2 regions of the Bacillus sp. SD127 genome follow, and region 1 is predicted to be linked to the other one. Evidence: predicted binding sites of a transcription regulator. Region 1 holds the regulator's gene; the other holds the start of a gene.
What was found. Region 1 encodes LexA, which represses DNA repair genes until DNA is damaged. Its sites were predicted from a motif close to CGAACATATGTTCG; they were not measured.
Positions count from the first base shown of each region.

Region 2: a site for LexA is predicted at 1,750-1,763, ahead of recA (recombinase RecA). Genes of this name have one in related genera too.

Region 1 is NZ_CP191226.1:2,316,936-2,320,357, forward strand. Features, by position in the region: gene tkt (transketolase) at 1-279, opposite strand, end outside; gene ACQVGS_RS12275 (DUF896 domain-containing protein) at 454-687, opposite strand; gene ACQVGS_RS12280 (YneB family resolvase-like protein) at 751-1,404, opposite strand; gene yneA (cell division suppressor protein YneA) at 1,422-1,733, opposite strand; gene lexA (transcriptional repressor LexA) at 1,889-2,506, shown strand; gene ACQVGS_RS12295 (hypothetical protein) at 2,901-3,329, opposite strand; gene fosM (FosM family fosfomycin resistance protein) at 3,411-3,422, opposite strand, start outside.
Region 2 is NZ_CP191226.1:2,508,502-2,511,923, reverse strand. Features, by position in the region: gene pgsA (CDP-diacylglycerol--glycerol-3-phosphate 3-phosphatidyltransferase) at 1-394, shown strand, start outside; gene ACQVGS_RS13070 (competence/damage-inducible protein A) at 413-1,663, shown strand; gene recA (recombinase RecA) at 1,836-2,882, shown strand; gene ACQVGS_RS13060 (serine hydrolase domain-containing protein) at 3,056-3,422, shown strand, end outside.

The sequences.
Region 1 (3,422 bases):
CTGGCGGAATCCCTTAAGATCTTCAATGCTGAGATCATACCCGCTTAAATGAAGCATGCTGTATAAAAGTGCTGATCCGTGTCCCGCAGATAAAACAAAACGGTCGCGGTTAAACCACCCAGGGTTTGCCGGATTTACATTCATAAATTTTGTCCATAGCGTATATGCCATTGGCGCTGCCCCCATAGGCATACCAGGGTGACCAGAGTTTGCTTTTTCAATAGCGTCTATTGATAGTGTGCGAATGGTAGCAACTGATTTCTTTTCAATTGTATCCATAAAAATCCCCTTCCTTATATGTTGTACCCTTTCATCATAAATGTCTGACGACTTTTTCTCAACTGTTTCAGCTTAAATTTGAGAGAAACTTGATGAATTTTGTCACCTGAAGAAAGCGCTGTTGTTTGTAGTATATACAAAAGAGGAATACGATATTGCCGTATTCCTCTTATATTAGTGAAGTCTGTTATTATTTTTTTCTCTTTTTAACTTTTCAGGTGTTACGTCATTGCCTTCAGGATCAATGATTTTTACACTTTTTAATGTGTTTTTCATAGAAGAACGAAATCCTTTTAGGTACTCTTGACGGAGCTTTTGCTGTTCAGCTTTTTCTTCTTCTGTAATAACGCCAGCTTTAGCTTTTGCGGCAAGTTCATTGATTCTGGCAATTTTTTCGTTTGAAATCATGATAAACTCCTTTATTGCATTTTGTCTATATACTACTAAAACAAGAGGAGTTTTACAACTGATTCACTCGCCTGTCTGCTCATTCTCTATGTATTCCTGAAAACGCCGATGGACTGTCGCCTTTGACACATCATAGCCAAAACCTCTCAACGTAGCCGCGATTTCAGCAAACGTCAGTTTATTCGCTCTCAACCGGACAATCTCCGAGATCGGAACTTCTATTCTTTCTTTTCCGCTGTTTTCATGCTGGTTTTTCAGGTTCTTTTGTGGCTTAAAACCATTTTTCACTGCGCGTTTCATTCCGCGTTTAATTTTCATGTTGTGGATTTTCCGCTGGTATTCCTCCACAATGCTGACGATTTCCAGCACCATAGAGTCAGCCTCTGATAACTCCAGCTCACCTCTGTGAGCGGTCGTATATACTTTCACACCTTCCCTGTAAATACAATGAAGAAGTGCAATTTTCGCGTTTCCCCGGCCGAGTCTTGTTTCATCCTGAACTAAAATCACATCAATATTTGAATTCTTGATATGATCAAGCAAATCAAATACACCATCCCGGTCCATTTCATATCCGCTGGCTTTTTCAGAAATCACTTTGACGACTTCCATGCCGTTCTCGGCAGCAATGGCCGTAAGCTCCTCCTCCTGCCGCTTTAATGAGGTTTCTTGCTGTTCTTTATTTGTGCTTACTCGGGCATAAATGAGTGCTTTCACCTTTCTACCTTTCCTCTCTATTTAACAGTAGCCAGTTCGTATGCAGCCGGGTGTTCCTTTTTTAATGGAATCACCAATTCATCCCCCGGCTGAATCTCAGACGTCTGGAGATTATTTTTTTCAGCTACCCATTCAACAAAATCACTTTTATTTATCTTTTTTGAGTCATCCACCTGATCAGCAAGCGACCAGAGCGTATCCCCAGACTGAACTTTTATTTTAACATATTGATTAAGCTCCTGGTCGCTGCTTGTATATGACAACAGAAGGATAACCACGCTTAGAATCACAGTGAACAGGCCGACAAAAATAATAGATTCTTTATTCATGATAACAACCTCCGACAAGAATGTTTGTTCGCTTTTTATAATTTCAGTATATACGAACAAATGTTTCTGTCAATTGTTTTCTTCGAACCTATGTTTGTACTGTCAGGAAAATCATGCTATAATCTATTTAAAATCGACGTTTAGAGGTGCAAAAAATGACGAAGCTATCAAAAAGGCAACTTGATATCCTCCGTTTTATTAAAGCAGAGGTTAAATCAAAAGGATATCCGCCTTCGGTTAGAGAGATCGGAGAGGCTGTCGGCCTTGCGTCCAGTTCTACTGTCCATGGCCATTTGGCCCGTTTGGAAACAAAAGGGCTGATTAGACGCGATCCGACAAAACCAAGAGCGATAGAAATTCTGGATGAAGAAGTAGAGATTCCAAAAAGCCAAGTCGTTAATGTACCGGTAATCGGAAAAGTAACGGCGGGCTCACCTATTACAGCGGTTGAAAACATTGAAGAATACTTCCCGCTTCCTGACCGTATGGTTCCTCCGGATGAGCATGTGTTTATGCTGGAGATCATGGGTGACAGTATGATTGACGCAGGTATACTTGATAAGGACTATGTTATTGTAAAACAGCAAAACACGGCGAATAACGGTGAAATCGTAGTGGCGATGACAGAAGATGATGAAGCTACGGTAAAACGTTTCTATAAAGAGGATACACACATTCGCTTACAGCCTGAAAATCCAACCATGGCTCCGATCATACTGCAGAATGTCAGCATATTAGGAAAAGTAATTGGTGTGTTCAGAACTGTCCATTAAACTATTGAACTATCAGTTACAAAGAATAAACCCCCTCTTCCTTTGTGGAGTGGGGGTTTTGTTTTTTAAAAAAAGCAGGCTCGCCCTGGCTTAGGTGCGAACCTGAATAGGAGGAAAAAGAACATCATGTTTACACCATAATTATCCATCATTCAATTATTGAAGTCAAGAAATTTTCTTTCCTTAATGAAACTTTTTTTTAAAAAAGTGCTGTTTAAAAAATTAGACGTTCTTTTCTTATAAATGTTTCGATTTTCGGACGTGAAAAGATGAGTTATACTCTCCTCTTTTATATTGAGCGAGGCAAAAGGAAATATACTGAATATTTAGTACATAGTTTATTTAGTTAATTTATTCCGCAAAAAAAGCTCACTTCTTTTCAAAAATGTGAGCATCAATCAAAATTAAAATATTCTACACCATAGCGGCCTTTTACATGAACACTTGCACAGTTTTCTGAATGTTCTTCAGCTAATATTCGATACCGGTGATAAGGTTCAATGGAAACCTTATCGTGAGCGCTAAAGTCAAACCAATTACCGGTGAATTGTTTTGTGCTTAACGTAGTATAATCCCCTGCAAGTCCCATTCGCTGAAGCTTAATGTTAACTGAACAAGTGTTCACTCCTAATATCGTAAATTGGTATCCTAAAAAATAATCCATTGCCGGTACATCACTAATGTTTTCTACATAAAGCGCTTTTGTTCCGTCATTTAGAATAAAGTCGGTTTTATGCTCAAAATGTGAAGTTGCTGCATGAATGGTCCCGGTTCCAAAAACACATAGCAAAACAGCTGTCATGAGCAATATTTTATTTCTCAACTGCAATCCCCCTCCTTTACCATATATTAACCCCATAAGATAAATATGTATATTCCCTGTTACTCTGTTTCCCGTGCTTTTTCAATCGTTAAA
Region 2 (3,422 bases), 190 kb from region 1:
TGCCCGCAAACTGAACCTTGTTACAAACTTTGGGAAATTTCTCGATCCGCTTGCGGACAAACTTCTCGTATCAGCAGCGTTAATTATCCTTGTTCAATTTGATCTTGCTCCAGCTTGGATGGTCATTGTGATTATCAGCCGGGAGTTTGCCGTAACAGGTTTAAGGCTTGTATTAGCCGGAACGGGAGAAGTAGTAGCTGCGAATATGCTTGGTAAAATTAAAACCTGGGCACAAATCATTGCAGTATCTGCATTGCTTCTTCACAATCTTCCATTTGAGCTTGTGTCATTTCCGTTCGCTGACCTGGCGTTATGGGTAGCCGTATTCTTTACCGTTGTATCAGGTTGGGACTATTTCGCTAAAAACTGGGAAGCGCTAAAAACATCTAACTAAGAAAGAAGGACATACATGATGGAATTTCCAAAAAAAGCAGAGATTATTGCAGTCGGTTCAGAGCTCTTACTCGGTCAGATTGCTAATACAAATGCTCAATTTATCAGCAAACAGCTGGCAGAAATCGGAGTAAACGTATTTTACCATACAGCAGTCGGTGATAATCCGGAGCGGCTGAAGCAGGTCATCCGCATTGCTGAAGAGCGCTCTGATTTTATTATTTTTTCAGGAGGGCTCGGACCGACAAAAGATGATTTAACAAAAGAAACAATAGCAAATGTGCTGGGACGTCCGCTCGTTTTAAATGATGAGGCGTTTCAATCCATTGAGGATTATTTCAAACGAACAAAACGCACGATGTCACCTAATAACCGAAAACAGGCGCTTGTCATCGAAGGATCTGACGTACTGGCGAATCACTTTGGAATGGCGCCGGGAATGCTTACAGAGCATGATTCGCGCTTTTATATGCTTCTTCCCGGGCCGCCAAGCGAATTGCGTCCGATGTTTGAAAATGAGGCAAAACCGCTTCTTCTTAAAAAGATGGGCTCCAATGAAAAAATTGTATCAACTGTTCTTCGCTTTTTCGGTATCGGCGAATCTCAGCTTGAAGCTGATTTAGAAGATATCATTGATGCACAGACGAACCCGACGATCGCTCCGTTGGCAGCGGACGGAGAGGTGACGCTTCGCCTGACAGCAAAACATGCCGATGAAAAAGAAACAGAGCGTTTGTTAAAAGAAACAGAAGCCGTTATTTTAGAACGTGTCGGTGAATTTTTCTATGGCTACGACGATACATCGCTTGTGAAAGAGCTATCTAAAGCATGCAAGGAAAAAGGCATCACGCTTTCTGCCGCAGAAAGCTTTACCGGCGGGCTGTTTTCCGAATGGCTGACAGACCTTAGCGGCGCTTCAGCATTGTTTTCCGGCGGCGTTGTTTGCTATTCAAACGAAGTGAAGCAAAATGTCCTCGGCGTCAAAAAGGAAACATTGGACCGTTTCGGCGCAGTCAGCGAGGAATGCGCATCTGAGCTTGCAAAGGGTGTTCAGCAGCTCACTGGAAGCGATATTGGCATTAGCTTTACCGGTGTTGCCGGCCCTGATACTCAAGAAGGCCATGCACCTGGACATGTGTTTATCGGTATTTTTGCAAACGGAAAAGAAGAGGTTCACGAGTTTCACTTTGCAGGCTCCAGAACAGGAATCAGAAAACGTGCTGCTAAATATGGCTGCCATTTAATTTTAAAACTGTTAGAGCAAAAATAATGTTTTCAGCACACTATCCTCCTCAAAAAACATGATTTCTCTGACTCATTATGATATTTTGGTAGAAATCAGGCCAAGAAAAAATCCGAATATGCGTTCGCTTTTTTCTTGGCAAATCCCTTCAAACAGGGTATAGTATATGTAGTGGTAACATAAAGGAGGAAAAAATAGAATGAGTGATCGTCAGGCAGCCTTAGATATGGCTCTTAAACAAATAGAAAAGCAGTTCGGCAAAGGTTCCATTATGAAACTGGGAGAAAAGACAGATACAAGAATTTCTACTGTTCCAAGCGGCTCCCTCGCTCTTGATACGGCATTGGGAATAGGCGGGTATCCCCGCGGACGGATTATTGAAGTATACGGTCCTGAAAGCTCAGGTAAAACAACTGTGGCGCTTCATGCAATTGCTGAGGTTCAGCAGCAGGGAGGACAAGCTGCGTTTATCGATGCGGAGCACGCGCTAGACCCGGTATACGCACAAAAACTCGGTGTCAATATCGAAGAGCTTTTACTGTCTCAGCCTGACACAGGCGAGCAGGCGCTTGAAATTGCAGAAGCGTTGGTTCGAAGCGGTGCAGTTGACATCGTTGTTGTCGACTCTGTAGCGGCGCTCGTTCCGAAAGCAGAAATTGAAGGCGACATGGGAGATTCACATGTCGGTTTGCAGGCACGTTTAATGTCTCAAGCGCTTCGTAAGCTTTCAGGGGCTATCAACAAATCGAAAACAATTGCGATTTTCATTAACCAAATTCGTGAAAAAGTCGGCGTTATGTTCGGAAACCCGGAAACGACTCCCGGCGGTCGTGCGCTGAAATTCTACTCTTCCGTTCGTCTTGAAGTACGCCGTGCTGAACAGCTGAAACAAGGCAACGACGTTATGGGGAATAAAACGAGAATTAAAGTCGTGAAAAACAAGGTGGCTCCTCCGTTCCGTACAGCTGAGGTTGATATTATGTATGGAGAAGGTATCTCAAAAGAAGGCGAAATCATTGATCTCGGAACTGAACTTGATATCGTGCAAAAAAGCGGTTCATGGTACTCTTATGAAGAAGAGCGTCTTGGCCAAGGCCGTGAAAATGCCAAACAATTCTTAAAAGAAAATAAAGATATCATGCTGATGATTCAGGAGCAAATTCGTGAACATTACGGCTTAGATAATAACGGAGTAGTACAGCAACAGGCGGAAGAGACACAGGAAGAACTTGAATTTGAAGAATAAAAATAAAATGAATTTGAAATGATAAAAAAGGCAGAGTGAAAACTCTGCCTTTTTTTCTTTTATATTTTCTGCAAAATAAAGATAAATAAATTGGTTTTTTTGACAACTTTTATAGTACTTCATACGTCTAACAAAACGTGTGTATTTGAAATTAGATTGGGAGGATAAAATGAATGACAAGCCCCACTCGCAGAAGAACTGCGACGCGCAGACGGAGAAAACTAAATAAAAGAGGTAAACTTTTGTTTGGTATGTTGGCCGCAATCATTTGTTTCACGATTTGGAATGCCATTCATCGAGAGGATGAAGAAGCCGAACCATCTCAAGAAGCTGCGGCGGTTTCTGATACCGGTCAGAAGCAAGCTGATCAGAAGAAAAACAAAGCCAAAAAAACAGAGGAACAAATAAAAGCAGTGGACCGCAATCAAAAAATCAGCAGTTATTTAAAAGAGATCGGCTTCAGCGGGACAGCCATGATCGTCAGAAATGGAGAAGTCGTAATCAATAAAGGTTTTGGTTACGCGGACCGCGAGCATCATA